Regions from separate parts of the Kitasatospora sp. NPDC049258 genome, predicted to be linked through region 1. Evidence: riboswitches for the same ligand, from Rfam matches in the RefSeq annotation. Region 1 holds a riboswitch; the other holds the start of a gene.
The links. Region 1 has a riboswitch for cobalamin ahead of AB0K43_RS07455 (peptidase). Riboswitches for the same ligand answer to the same signal wherever they lie in the genome.
Positions count from the first base shown of each region.

Region 2: another riboswitch for cobalamin. It lies ahead of AB0K43_RS22945 (ribonucleoside-diphosphate reductase subunit alpha); the one in region 1 lies ahead of AB0K43_RS07455 (peptidase).

Region 1 is NZ_JBFAQT010000006.1:22,390-29,067, forward strand. It holds partial or broken gene AB0K43_RS07435 (adenosylcobinamide amidohydrolase) at 405-674, opposite strand; gene AB0K43_RS07440 (hypothetical protein) at 840-1,163, opposite strand; gene AB0K43_RS07445 (serine hydrolase domain-containing protein) at 1,515-2,618, shown strand; gene AB0K43_RS07450 (flagellar hook-length control protein FliK) at 2,695-3,174, opposite strand; gene AB0K43_RS07455 (peptidase) at 3,203-4,267, opposite strand; cobalamin riboswitch at 4,364-4,503, opposite strand; gene AB0K43_RS07460 (XRE family transcriptional regulator) at 4,735-5,313, opposite strand; gene AB0K43_RS07465 (DMT family transporter) at 5,430-6,266, shown strand; gene AB0K43_RS07470 (CPBP family intramembrane glutamic endopeptidase) at 6,318-6,678, opposite strand, start outside.
Region 2 is NZ_JBFAQT010000029.1:39,716-47,773, forward strand. It holds gene AB0K43_RS22920 (DUF3311 domain-containing protein) at 1-134, shown strand, start outside; gene mctP (monocarboxylate uptake permease MctP) at 131-1,753, shown strand; gene AB0K43_RS22930 (histidine phosphatase family protein) at 1,908-2,663, shown strand; gene AB0K43_RS22935 (helix-turn-helix domain-containing protein) at 2,760-3,725, opposite strand; gene AB0K43_RS22940 (GNAT family N-acetyltransferase) at 4,034-4,546, shown strand; cobalamin riboswitch at 4,629-4,770, shown strand; gene AB0K43_RS22945 (ribonucleoside-diphosphate reductase subunit alpha) at 4,952-7,342, shown strand; gene AB0K43_RS22950 (ribonucleotide-diphosphate reductase subunit beta) at 7,363-8,058, shown strand, end outside.

The DNA.
Region 1 (6,678 bases):
CGGCCCGGGCCACCGCGTCCCCCGCCCAGATGTCCACCTCCAAGAGCACCGGCGTGACCTATCTGAAGTCGCTGCAGGCCGCCGACGGCAGCTACGTCACCGGGGGCGGCCTGTCCAACGAGTGGGCGTTCGGCGCGCTGGCGGCCGCCGGCACCGCCGCGGTCGACGTCACCCCCGGCGGCGACACCAGCAAGAACGCCCGCACCGTCTACCGCGACCAGCTGGCCGCCACCGGCTGGCCGAGCGCCTCGCCCGTGGTCACCGACTACGAGCGCGCCACCCTCAACGCGTACGCCGCCGGCATCGACCCGGCCCGGGTCCAGGTCGCAGGTCCGGCGGCAGCCGGGCCTCGGCCGCGCGTGGTCGGGCACCGGTCCCCGGACCCGGCGCGCGCGGTCCGCCTCCGCGCCCGCACGCACGGCGGCGTGGACGGCGCGGGCGACCCGGGCGCCCCACCGCGAGCGCGGTCCGCCGAACGGCTCCACGCCCGACCCCGGCCGCGGCTGGCGCACCGCCACGCAGACCGCCTCCGACGGCGTCCCGGAGCGGTCGTACCCGGCGTCCAGCAGCGCCTGCACCTTTGCCTCGGTGGCGGTGGCGGTGGCGAGCAGGTTCACCAGACCTGCGTCGGACACCGCAGCGGGTACGACGACCAGGATGTTGACGGTGCCCGGCACGAAGACGGCGCGCTCCGGCACCTCATGTCCGTCACCGCCGCCCCGACCGGCCGCCCTCGCCACGGCCCTGCTCGCCGACCGCCACCTCCACCGCCGCCTCCACCGCCGCCGAGCGGCCGCCGCCGGCTGACCCCGCCCGCCGGAAGGGTCCCGGTCGCCGACTCATGGCGCCGGGTCGGCGCCCTCGACGACCTGCCAGCCGCCGGCCAGGCTGCCCGGCAGCAGGTGGTGAACACCCGCCCCGCGAAGGGTCACCAGCGCCGTGAGACCGGTGTCGAGCGCCTCGACCGACCGCCCGTAGACGATGGCGCGGGTCAACTCCAGGTCGATCGTTCCCGGCACCTCGCCCCGGATACGCCCGAAGCGGGCACCCAGGCGGACCGGCCCGTCGAGGCAGCGGACGACGACCTCGGCCTCGGCCCGGTCGACGGTCTCGAGCCGGTCGATCTGCAGCGCCGCGCCGACGCGACGGGGGCTCCCCTTCATACGTGGCTCCTCGATGGGTCCATGGGACGGCGGACGGCTGGGGAACGGCGGGGCAGCGATCATCGGCGGGGCCACCGCACTCCCCTTGCCGCGATCATTGCCGCTGTGAGTGTCCGCGCCAAGTCGCGGGACCGCGTGAGCAACCCGCTCCCGCGGACGGCCGCACCCGGGGGCTACCCCTACCCGGAGCTGGGGGCCAGCAGGATCGCCCTCGTCGCTCGGCGCCGGAGATGCTGGGCCCGGCGGACACCGGTGGTGTCCCAACGACCCGGTAGGAGTTGGCTCGTGCGTGAGCAGGCATGGCAGAGGTTCCGTTCCTCCCGGCAGCGGCGGGGTGGTCGGCGCGGGGCGCTGCCGGCCGCGGCCGCGCTGGCCGCGGCCGTCGTGACGGCGGGTGTGCTGGCGGCGCCCGCGGCATCCGCCGCCACCCGGCCGGACACCGTCCAGCAGGGCCTGGACGCGCTGGTGCGCACCGACGGCCTGCCCGCCGCGCTGGCGAGCGTCAAGGACCGGTCCGGCCGCACCCGTACGTACACCGCGGGGGTCGGCGACCTGGCCACCGGTACGACCGTGCCGGTCGACGGCCAGGTGCGGATCGGCAGCAACACCAAGACGTTCACCGCGGTGGTCGTGCTGCAACTGGTCGGTGCGGGGAGGATCTGCCTCGACGCCCCCGTCGACACCTACCTGCCCGGCCTGGTCCGCGGGGACGGGATCGACGGGCGCCGCATCACCGTCCGTCAACTCCTCCAGCAGACCAGCGGACTCCCCAACTACACCGACCACCTCTCCGACGAGATCCGGTACTACGAGCCCCACGAACTGCTCGGCCTCGCGCTCCAGCACCCGGCGGACTTCGCCCCGGGGGCGAAGTGGGCGTACAGCAACACCAACTACGTGCTGGCCGGCCTGATCGTCGAGAAGGTCACCGGCCGGCCGCTGGGCGAGGAGGTCGACCGGCGCATCGTCAAGCGCATCGGGCTGCGCCACACCTACTTCCCCGCCCCCGGCGAGGTGGCCATCCGGGAACCCCACCCCAAGGGCTACTACCAGGAATCACCCGGCGCGCCGCTGCGCGACGGCACCGAACTGGACCCCTCCTGGGCCTGGGCGGCGGGGCAGGTGGTCTCCACCAACTCCGACCTCAACCGGTTCTTCACCGCGCTCCTGGCCGGCGACCTCCTCCCGCCGGCCCAGCTCGCCGAGATGCGCACCACCGTGCCCGCCGGCCTCCCCTTCCCTCCCGGTACCCGCTACGGGCTGGGGCTGGTCAGCCGGCCGCTGTCCTGCGGCGGGGTCTACTGGGGTCACGGCGGCAGCATCACCGGGTACGAGACCCGGGGCGGCGTCACCGAGGGCGGCCGCGCCGCCGACATCGCGGTGACCACCCAGCCGTCCGACGCGGCGGCCGTCCAGCACATCGAGCGTCTCGTGGACACGGCCCTGTGCCGCTGAGCCGCGGCTGCCGGCAACCGCCGGTGCCCCGGCCCGCGTTCGCGCGGGGCCGGGGCAGCGGTGTCCGCACGGGGTGTCAGGGCGCCGTGATGCCCGGCTGGGTGCCGGCGCCGAAGGCCCAGCCCTCGACGTCGCCGGGGGCGGGGTTGTAGCTGCCCGCGCCGAGGCCGCTGTACGACCAGGCGCCGCCGTGCTGGGCGTGCCAGTAGGACCAGTAGGCGCTGCCGGTGGGGTTGGTGCAGGTGGTCGGCAGCGAGTTGATCTTGCACACGAAGCCGGGGAAGCGCGGGTGGAAGGCCCACGAGAAGCCGGCGCCGGTGAGCGCGGCGAGGCCGGTGGCCGGGTCGCCGGGGGCGCAGCCGGTCTGGATGCCACCGCCGACGGCGGTGAAGTCGACCACCACGGTGACGCCGGTGGTGCCGGTGCAGGCCGCGGCCTGCGCCTGCGGGGCCTGGGCGGCGCAGACGCCGAGCAGGCCGGCGGTCAGCGCCGCGGCGGCGGCGATCGAACCGAGCGTGCGGCGGGCCGGGCGGGCCGGGGTGCGGGTGTCGTTCATGCGGAAGCTCCTTGCAGGGTCAGGACGTTCAGCGGGTGGTCGCCGGGCAGGCGAGCACGGGCGCGGCGGGGCGGGCGCCGTGCGCGGTGAGGGTGGCCAGCGGGGTGCCGGCCAGGCCGAGGACGGCCTGTGCGGTGGCCCGGGCGCCGTTGCCGGCGTTGAAGCCGTTGGCGTCGTAGGCGACCGCGCCGCGGACGGCCGGGTCGGCGGCGCAGCCCTGCTGGAGCTTGACCAGGCTGCTCCAGCCCTTGAGGCCGGCGCCGAGGCGGCCGGTGGACAGCAGCGCCTCGGTGGCCAGGCCGGTGGTGTTGGCGTTGGAGGTGGTGGCGCCCGCGGCCGCGAAGCCGCCGTCGGCGTTCTGGTGGGCGGTCAGCCGGCCGAGGCCGGCGGCGGCCTCGGCCGGGCGGCCGGCGGCGGCGAGGGCCTGGACCGCGAGCGCGGTGGCGTCCGGGTCGCCGGTGCAGGTGGCCTGGCCGAAGGAGATCGGGAAGCCGCCGTCCGCGCACTGGGCGGAGGCCAGGAAGTCGACCGCGGCGGCCGGGGCGCCGGCGTGGGTGCGCTGCAGCGCGATCAGGGCCAGGGACTGGCCGAAGACGTTGCTGTAGTCGCCCCACTGGGAGCGGTCCGAGAACCGGCCGTTCGGGGTCTGCAGCGAGCGGAGCCGGGCGGGGAGGTCGACACCGCCGAAGGCGGCCGGGTTCTCGCCGCGGACCTCGACCGCGAGCAGCAGCTTGGCGGTGGCGCCGGCGTACGCCTCGGTGGTGCCGTCGCCGAGGTAGCCGGTGATGATCTCCGGCTTCGCCAGCCAGGTGGTGGCCTTCGCGGCGGCCCGGTCGGAGCTGTGGGAGGCGGCGAAGGCCAGCACGGCGTCGACGGTCAGACCCTGGTCGGGGTAGTGGGCGCCGTCGAGGACGGCCTCGAAGTGGTCACCGTCGACCAGTTGGCGGGCCAGCCAGCCGGCCGCGGCGGCGTCGGGGCGGACGGTGGCGGCCGAGGTGGGGGCGGCCTGGGCGGCCGTGGCGGCCGGGAGCACGGTCGCGAGGGCGAGCGCGGGTGTCGCGAGCAGGCCGAGGGAGCGGCGGAGCGCGGGCATGGAAGGCCTTTCCGGGCCTGGACGCAGGGGCCCGGAGGACGGCGGTGCGCGACCGGACAGCCCTCGGAGCTCCGGCCCGCAGACCACGACGGGAGGAGTGGACACACCTCCGCCGCCGGGTGTTCGGGCTCGCCGCCGACAGCCGTCGGCGGCCTACCGTTGCGGGTCAGCGCCGGATTCGAACCGGACTTCCCCCGACCGCGGAGTCACAACATGACGGCCCATCATGGCGACGGGCGAAAGACCCGGTCAATGGCGCGTACGTCACATCGCAGCGGGCCTGATCGGTCGTCGGCGACCGACCCGGGCGCCACGGCGGCCGGTCACCGCGGCTGCCGCGGGACGGGGCAGGGCACGGTGGACGCAGTCCCGCCGTTCGCAGATCCGGTCCGGCCGCCGGCCTCGTACGCCGGCCGGGCCCAGCGGCCGGTGCCGGCACCCTCGGAGCGGATCGGACCCTTCGAGGGTCAGGTGACGGGGCCCGGGGGAAGCTGGACCGTCATGATCAGGTGGCAGGCCTCGGTGCCCGCGCCGCGGTAGGTGTGGACGGTGTCGCCGTCGAAGGTGGCCGTCCGGCCGGCCTCCACGGTGTACTCGGTGCCGTCGACGACCAGGGTCATCCGGCCAGCGGTGACACTGACGGTCTCCACGACCCCGGGCCGGTGGGGATGGCTGGGGTACTCCTCGCCCGGCTCCAGCCGCCAGCGCCACAGCTCGACCGGCGCCGGGCCCGCGGTGGTCAGCATCAGCCGGGCCGCACCGCCCCGCGGCCCCCGCCACAACGGCTCCACCTCCTCGGCGGCCACGACCCGGACCCGACCCTCGGGCGGCCCCTGCATCAGGGCGGACACCGAGATGCCGAGGGTGTCGGCCAGCCGGACCAGGGTGGCCAGGTTGGGGTTGCCCTGGGCCTTCTCCAGCCCCACCAGCGCACCCTTGCTGACCTGGGCCCGCCGGCCGAGCTCCTCCAGGGTCAGGCCCGCCCGGGTACGGGCCGCCCGGACGTTGTGCGCGACCGTCCGCAGGGCTGCCGCCGTCTCGGTCACCTGATCACCATCCTCACTGCTGGACCACTTCAATGTACCGCGCGGTCGTTCGGTTGGGCCTTTCGGTCGATCTGATGTACCGTGTGGTCGTTCCATTGAATCGTAAGGGGTCCGCCGTGATCGCTCTGCTGCTGGCCCTGGGCAGCTCGCTCGCCTACGGGTGCGCCGACTTCCTCGGCGGCCTCGGCTCCCGCAAGGCCCATGTGCTGCGCACCGTCCTGATCGCGGCCCCGGCCAGCCTCGCGGTCGAGCTGCTGCTCTGGCCGTTCCTCGGCGCCACGTTCGAGGCCGGCGCGATCGGCTGGGGCGCTGCCTCGGGCGTGGCCTCGGCCGTCGCGTTCGCCCTGCTCTACCGCACCCTGGCGATCGGCCCGATGAACGTGCTGTCGCCGGTGACCGCCCTGGTGTCCGCGGCGCTGCCCGTCGCGGTGGGGCTGCTGCAGGGCGAGCACCTGGGTACCGCCGGCCTGGTCGGCCTGCCGCTCGCCCTGCTGGCGGTGGTGCTGATCAGCGCCGGACCGGGCACCGGCTCGGCCCGGCCCTCGCGCACCGCGCTGCTGCTGGCCTTCGGCGCCGGCGCCGCCATCGCGCTCCAGTTGGTCTTCCTGCACCAGGCACCGCGAGGCAGCGGCGTGGCCCCGCTGATCGTCGGCCGGGCGGTCTCCTCGGCCGTCGTACTGGCCGCGGCAGGGCTGCTGCGCCGCAGGCTGGGCACCGAGCGGCCCGCGTACGCGATGTCGGCCGGCGCGGGCGCCCTGGACTCGGTGGCGAACCTGCTGTTCCTGCTCGCCGCCCGCAGCGGCGACCTCACCGTCGTCGCCGTGATCACCGCCCTCTACCCCGCCGGCACCGTCCTGCTCGCCCGCACCGTCCTCGGCGAACGCCTCCACCCGAGCCAACTCCTCGGCCTGGGCACCGCCGCCGTCGCCGTCAGCCTCCTCGCGCTCGGCTGAGCCGGGCTTCGCAGCGGCCGGGGCCGCGCGGCATCGGTAGCGTCGTGGCGCTCATGCGAGCCCGCTGTCCGCGGGTCGTTCACGGCGGGTGGGACGGCCCCAGAGCCTGCGGACACCGGCGAGCAGGACGACGACGGCCAGCAGCTCGATCACCGAGAATGCGAGCGCCCCGCTCGTGGCCTGGTTGAGCTCCGCACCGGGGCCCGAGTGGATGACCAGGGCAAAGTCCCACAGGCCGTGGACGACCATGCCGGCCACGAGGGTGCCGGTCGTGCGACGGCACAGGTAGAAGATCGTGCCGATGCCCATGGTCCCGAAGACCTGCCGGATCGTGGTGGCGGCATCCTGGCCGTTGACGGCGTTGACCCCGTGCATCAGGCCGAGGAGGACGGTGCTGGCGAGCCACGCCCAC
Region 2 (8,058 bases), on a different contig from region 1:
CGTTCTTCTACTGGTACCAGTTGATGTGGGTGCCGGTCTCGGCCGTGTTCACGGTCGGCGCCTACCTGCTGATCAACCGGGACGAGAAGGCCCGCAAGGCCGCCAGGGCCGCCCAGGGCGGTGCCGGGCGATGAAGGACCTCAACACCGTCGCCCTGACGGTCTTCCTGCTGTTCTTCGCCCTGGTCACCGTGATGGGCTTCCTGGCCTCGCGCTGGCGCAAGGCCGACAACGCCCTGCACCTCGACGAGTGGGGCCTGGGCGGCCGGAGCTTCGGCACCTGGGTCACCTGGTTCCTGCTCGGCGGCGACCTGTACACCGCGTACACCTTCATCGCCGTCCCGGCGGTGATCTACGGTGCGGGCGCCGCGGGCTTCTTCGCGGTGCCGTACACGATCATCGCGTACCCGCTGGTCTTCCTGTTCCTGCCGCGCCTGTGGTCGGTCTCCCGGGTGCACGGGTACGTCACCCCGGCCGACTTCGTGCGCGGGCGGTACGGCTCCAAGGGCCTGTCGCTGGCGGTCGCGCTGACCGGGATCCTGGCCACCATGCCGTACATCGCGCTGCAGCTGGTGGGCATCCAGGCGGTGCTGGACGTGCTCGGGGTCGGCGGCTCCGGGAACTGGTTCATGAAGGACCTGCCGCTGTTCCTGGCCTTCGCCGTGCTGGCGGCCTACACCTACTCGTCCGGGCTGCGGGCGCCGGCCCTGATCGCGTTCGTCAAGGACGGACTGATCTACCTCGTGATCATCGTGGCGGTGATCTACATCCCGATGCGGCTCGGCGGGTACGGGCACATCTTCGACGCCGCCGCGCAGAAGTTCTCCACCGTCAACCCGAGCACCGGCAAGCCGATCGGCCAGCTGATCACCGGGCCCAAGGCCCAGTGGGGCTACGCCACGCTGGCGCTCGGCTCCGCGATGGCGCTGTTCATGTACCCGCACTCGGTCACCGGGGTGCTGGCCTCCAGGTCACGCAACACGGTGCGCCGCAACATGGCGCTGATGCCGGCCTACTCGCTGATGCTGGGCCTGCTGGCGCTGCTCGGCTTCATGGCGATCGCGGCCGGGGTGGGCAAGGGCGTCAAGGGCTTCAACGCCCAGCTGTCGGTGCCGCAGCTGTTCGAGGACATGTTCCCGGACTGGTTCACCGGCGTGGCCTTCGCCGCGATCGGCATCGGCGCCCTGGTGCCGGCCGCGATCATGTCGATCGCCGCCGCCAACCTGTTCACCCGCAACGTCTACAAGGAGTTCCTCAAGCCCGGCGCCACCGCGGCCGAGGAGACCAAGGTCGCCAAGATCGCCTCGCTGCTGGTCAAGGTCGGCGCGCTGGCCTTCGTGCTGACCATGGACAAGCAGTTCGCGATCAACCTGCAGCTGCTGGGCGGCCTGTGGATCCTGCAGACCTTCGTCTCGATCGTCGGCGGCCTGTTCACCCGCTGGTTCCACCGCTGGGCGCTGCTGGCCGGCTGGGCGGCGGGCATGGGGTACGGCACCTGGAAGGCCTACGGGGTCTCCTCGCCCGCCACCAAGCACTTCGGCGGCAGCTCCGCGGAGATTCCCGGGATCGGCGAGATCGGCTACATCGGGCTCACCGCGTTCGTGCTGAACCTGCTGGTGGCCGTGGTGCTGACGCTGGTGCTGCGGGCCGCCAAGGCCCCGGAGGGCGTGGACGCCACCTCGCCGGCCGACTACAGTGCCGACGCCGGCGAGCCGGCCGTCGAGGGCGCCCCGCAGCCTGCGGCAGCGCACTGAGTCATCGGGAGCGCGCACAAAGCCCTGTGTGCGCCCTGTGATCGCGCCGTCGCCTCGGTCAACACTTGAGGCGACGGCGCGATCATATCGGGCGATGATCTGTGTGGCGGGCCGTTCGTCCCAGGCAGAGACGAGGAAACGGGGAGACGCTGCCATGACCGAGCTCGGCACCATCCTGAACGGACACCGGAACCACCGCGAGGGCACCCGGCTGCCCTCACTGCTGATCGCCACCCGGCACGGCGAGTCGACCGCCAACGTCGAGTTCAAGCACGCCGACGCGACCGGGGCGCTGACCGTCCCGATCACCAGCCGGGACGCCGACATCCCGCTCTCGATGCGCGGCCAGGCCCAGGCCCAGGCGCTCGGCCGCTGGTGGGCGGCGCTGCCGGCGGCCGACCGCCCGCGCAGCGTCTGGTGCTCGCCGTACCTGCGCACCACCGAGACCACCCGGATCGCGCTCGCCCAGGCCTGCGGGCTGGGCGCGGTGCCGGTCACGATCCCGGTCCGGCAGGACGAGCGGCTGCGGGACAGAGAGCTGGGCGTCCTGGAGATGCTCACCAAGGCCGCGATCGAGAAGGAGCACCCGAGCGAGGCCGCCCGCCGCCGCCGGATGGGCGAGCTGCACTACCGGCCGCCCGGCGGCGAGTCCTGGCTGGACGTGGCGCTGCGGGTGCGCAGCCTGCTGCGCGACCTGGGCGAGGAGGAGGACGGCCACCCGGTGCTGGTGGTCGCGCACGACTGCACCGTGCTGATGCTGCGCTACATCCTGGACCGGCTCACCGAGCCCGACCTGATCGCCCTCGAACCGGTGCGCAACTGCTCCGCCAGCCGCTGGCGGGCCGACTGCGGCCGGCTGGTGCCGGACGGCTGGAACGACACCGGCCACCTGGACCGACCCGCCTCCTGACCCCCCTGCCCCGCCGCCCGACCGATCCCCTGCCCGACCGATCCCCTGCCTGACCGATCCCCTGCCCCACCGCTGCTCCGGCCCCGCCGCCCCGGCTCACCGGCCGGCGGGCTGCCCCACGCCGCCGAAGGCCCGCCGGTAGGCCTGCGGGGTGGTGCCCAGCCAGCGGCCGAAGTGGTGCCGCAGGGTGGCCGCGTTGCCGAACCCGCAGCGGGCCGCCACCGCGTCCACCGGCTCGCCGGTGCCCTCCAACAGGCGCTGGGCCAGCAGCACCCGCTGGCCGGTCAGCCAGCGGTGCGGGGTGGTCCCGGTCTCCTGCTGGAAGCGGCGGGCGAAGGTGCGCGGCGACATGTGCGCCCTGGCGGCCAGCTGGTCCACCGTGAGCTCCTGGTCGAGGTGGTGGCGGAGCCACTCCAGCAGGCCGCCCAGCGAATCGCCGTCCTCGGCCGGCAGCGGCCTGGCGACGAACTGCGCCTGGCCGCCGTCCCGGTGCGGTGCGACCACCATCCGGCGGGCGATCCCGCGGGCCACCTCGGGCCCCTGGACCTTGCGGACCAGGTGCAGGCAGGCGTCGATGCCGGCGGCGGTACCGGCCGCGGTGATCACCGGGTCCTCGTCCACGTAGAGCACGTCCGGCTCGACCGTGGTGAGCGGGAAGCGCGCGGCCAGCCGCTCGGAGTGCCGCCAGTGGGTGGTGCAGCGGCGCCCGTCGAGCAGCCCGGCGGCGCCCAGCAGGAAGGTGCCGCTGCAGATCGACAGCACCCGCGCGCCACGCTCCACGGCCGCCCGCAGGGCCTCGATCAGCGGGGCCGGGAACCCGTCCTGGATGCCGGTCGCGGCGGCGATCACCAGGTCGGCCTCGGCGATCCGCTCCGCGCCGTACGGTACGTCGACGCTGAAGCCGGCATGGGTGCGCAGCGGGCCGGGGCGGGCCGAGGCGAGCGCGAAGTCGTAGACCGGCAGGCCGTCGTCGCTCCGGTCCAGGCCGAAGATCTCGCAGGCCACCCCCAGCTCGAAGGGGTGGACCTCCTCCAGCACCACGGCGACCACGTTCTTCAGCATGGCTCCAGCATGGCGGTGGCAGGTTTTCGAGGCAAGTGGGCATTTCTGCCACTCGTCCGCCTGCGGGGCCCTCGCGAGAGTGGAGGCATGACCTCCTCAGCGCTCCACGGCGTGCTCGCCCTGGCCGGCGCGGCCGGCGCCTTCGGCCTGCTCGGCCTGCTGGTCGGCCGCGACCTCGACCGCACCGGCCGGCACGGCCGGGACAACTGGCACCGCTCCGGCGGCTACCCGGCCGACCCCGGTCTGCCGGACCGGCTGCACGGCACCCTGCCCACCGGCACCGACCCGGCCTTCGGCAGAATCGGGGCATGGACGCCGTCACCGATCTCGTCATCCGCCACGCCCGCGAGGAGGACCTCGCCCCGGCCGGAGCGCTCTGCGTCGAGGTCTACGTCGGCGAGGGGCACAGCAAGCCCGACGGCCCCTACGCCGAGCTCCTCGGGGACGCCCGGCGCCGGGCCGAGGAGGCCGAGCTGCTCGTCGCCCTCGATCCGGCCGGCGGACCGGGAGCCGTGCTCGGCTGTGTGACCTTCGCCGCGGGCGGCAACCCCTGGGCCGACATCGCCGAGCCGCACGAGGGCGAGATCCGGATGCTGGCGGTCGCGCGGGCGGCCCGCGGCCGCGGCGCCGGCGGCGCCCTGGTGCGCGCCGCGATGGCGCGCAGCCGGGAGCTGGGGCTCACCGGAATGGCGTTCTCCACCCGCCCGCAGATGACCGCGGCCCATCGTGTCTACGAACGACTGGGCTTCCACCGGGCCCCGGAGCGGGACTGGGAGCCGGCGCCCGGCGTCGGCGTGATCGTCTACTCCATCACATTCTGAGGCTCGGCCAGGGCCCGGTCCGGTGGCACAACGCAGTTGAGCGACCACGACACGCGGCACTACATCTGGTGGCGCATCCTGAGCCCGCCCACAACATGTATGCTCGCTCTCGCTGTCGACGCAGGGAAACCCGGTGGGAGTCCGGGGCTGCCCCGCAACGGTGAGCGGGCTTCGCAACACCCTGACCCGCGAGTCCGAGACCTGCCGACGGTGTGCCACACGGCTTCCCCGCAGATGCCTTGCAGCACCGCAGTACTTGTCCGGGCCTCGCGGGTGGGCCGGGGTGGGACCATGCGCGCCTGGTGATTCGGCGTGCCGCTCCGCCCTGTCCGCAACGGTCCGGCTGATCTCGTCCGCCGCCGCCACAGGAGAGAGTGCGCCTTGACCGTCGCTGCCTCAGTCGCCCTGCCGTCCCAGGGTTCAGCCTCCGTCGCCCAGACCGATCCCGGTGCCGCGCTGCTCCGGCTGCTCACCGACCGGAGCACCGACCTCCCCCAGGTGGACCCCGGCCACGTCGCCGCCGCCGCGCTGCGCGGCCGCCACGCCGGCTCCGACTTCGCGGAGCTGCGCGGGCTGGCCGTGGAGGCCGCCGCGTCGATGATCGCCGAGGACCCCCAGTACTCGAAGCTGGCCGCCCGCCTGCTGGCGCTGGAGATCTCGGACGAGGCGATCGGCCAGGGCGCCCTCTCGTTCTCCGCCTCGATCGCCGTCGGCCACGCCGAGGGCCTGATCGGCGACACCACCGCCGCCTTCGTGGCCCGGCACGCGGACGCCTTCGACGCGCTGATCGACCAGCAGGGCGACGACCGCTTCGAGTACTTCGGCCTGCGGACCGTGCAGTCCCGGTACCTGCTGCGCCACCCGATCACCCGCAAGGTGATCGAGACCCCGCAGCACTTCCTGCTCCGGGTCGCCGCCGGGCTGGCGGTCGGCGACAGCGAGAAGTCGGTGCGCGAGGTCGCCGAGCTGTATGCGCTGATGAGCGCGCTCTCCTACCTGCCGTCCTCGCCGACCCTGTTCAACTCCGGCACCAAGCACCCGCAGATGTCCAGCTGCTACCTGCTGGACTCGCCGCTGGACAACCTGGACTCGATCTACTCGCGCTACGCGCAGATCGCCCGGCTGTCCAAGCACGCCGGCGGCATCGGCCTGTCCTACAGCCGGATCCGCTCGCGCGGCAGCCTGATCCGCGGCACCAACGGCCAGTCCAACGGCATCGTGCCGTTCCTGCGCACCCTGGACTCCTCGGTCGCCGCCGTCAACCAGGGCGGCCGGCGCAAGGGCGCGGCCTGCGTCTACCTGGAGACCTGGCACGCCGACATCGAGGAGTTCCTGGAGCTCCGCGACAACACCGGCGAAGAGGCCCGCCGCACCCACAACCTCAACCTGGCGCACTGGATCCCGGACGAGTTCATGCGCCGGGTCAACGCCGACGCGGACTGGTCGCTGTTCTCCCCGGCCGACGTGCCCGAGCTGGTCGACCTGTGGGGCGCCGACTTCGACGAGGCGTACCTGAAGGCCGAGCAGGCCGGCAAGGCCGTGCGCACCATCCCCGCGCAGACCCTGTACGCCCGGATGATGCGCACCCTGGCGCAGACCGGCAACGGCTGGATGACCTTCAAGGACGCCTCCAACCGCGCCGCCAACCAGACCGCGCTGCCCGGCCGCACGGTGCACTCCTCGAACCTGTGCACCGAGATCCTGGAGGTCACCGACGACTCCGAGACCGCGGTCTGCAACCTGGGCTCGGTCAACCTGGGCGCGCACGTGGCGGACGGCGCCTCGGTCGAGGACCTGCTCGGCGCGATGGACTGGGAGCGGCTGGACGCCACCGTGCGCACCGCCGTGACCTTCCTGGACCGGGTCATCGACATCAACTTCTACCCGACCCCCGAGGCCGGGAACTCCAACTCCCGCTGGCGGCCGGTCGGCCTCGGCGTGATGGGCCTGCAGGACGTCTTCTTCAAGCTCCGGATCGACTTCGACTCGGCCGAGGCCAAGCAGCTCTCCACGCTGATCTCCGAGCGCATCATGCTCACCGCCTACGAGCGCTCCAGCGAGCTGGCCGAGGAGTTCGGGCAGCACAGCGCGTACGCGGAGACCCGGGCCGCCCGCGGCCAGCTGCACATCGACCACTTCGACACCGCCCCGCAGTGGAGCGGGCGCTGGGACGCGCTGCGCGCGAAGATCGCCACCACCGGCCTGCGCAACTCGCTGCTGCTGGCGATCGCGCCGACCGCGACCATCGCCTCGATCGCCGGTGTGTACGAGTGCATCGAGCCGCAGGTCTCCAACCTGTTCAAGCGCGAGACGCTGTCCGGCGAGTTCCTCCAGGTCAACCCGTACCTGGTGCGCGAGCTCAAGGAGCTCGGTGTCTGGGACCAGCAGACCCGGGACGCGCTGCGCGAGGCCAACGGCTCGGTGCAGGAGCTGAACTGGCTGCCGGCCGGCGTCCGTTCGCTCTACCGCACCGCGTGGGAGCTGCCCCAGCGCGCGCTGATCGACCTGGCCGCCGCCCGGCAGCCGTACATCGACCAGAGCCAGTCGCTGAACCTCTTCATGGCCGCGCCGACCATCGGCAAGCTCAGCTCGATGTACGCCTACGCCTGGAAGGTCGGTCTGAAGACCACCTACTACCTGCGTTCGCGTCCGGCCACCCGGATCGCCCAGGCCGCGTCCGGCGCCGCCCGCACCGCCGCCCCCGTGCCGGTGCCCTCCCCCACCCTCTCCCCGGAGGAGGAGGCGGCGCTCGCCTGCTCCCTGGAGAACCCCGAGTCCTGCGAGGCCTGCCAGTGAGTTCCGCCGACCGCGAGAAGATGCTGCTCGACCCCGGGTTCGAGCTGACCCTGCGTCCGATGCGCTACCCGTCGTTCTACGACCGGTACCGGGACGCGATCAAGAACACCTGGACCGTGGAGGAGGTGGACCTGCACTCCGACGTCGCCGACCTCGCCAAGCTGAGCGAGGGCGAGCGGCACATGATCGGCCGGCTGGTCGCCTTCTTCGCCACCGGTGACTCGATCGTCGCCAACAACGTGGTGCTGAGCCTCTACAAGCACATCAACTCGCCCGAGGCCCGGCTCTACCTGTCCCGGCAGCTGTTCGAGGAGGCCGTGCACGTCCAGTTCTACCTGACGCTGCTCGACACCTACCTGCCCGATCCCGAGGACCGGGCGGCGGCCTTCGACGCGGTGGAGAACATCCCCTCCATCCACCAGAAGGCGCAGTTCTGCTTCACGTACATGAACGCCGTCGACCACCTGGACTCGCTGCAGTCCAAGGACGACCGCCGGGCGTTCCTGCTCAACCTGATCTGCTTCGCGGCCTGCGTCGAGGGCCTGTTCTTCTACGGCGCGTTCGCGTACGTGTACTGGTTCCGCTCCCGCGGGCTGCTGCACGGTCTGGCCACCGGCACCAACTGGGTGTTCCGGGACGAGTCCATGCACATGGACTTCGCCTTCTCGGTGGTGGACACCGTCCGCTCGGAGGAGCCCGACCTCTTCGACGACCAG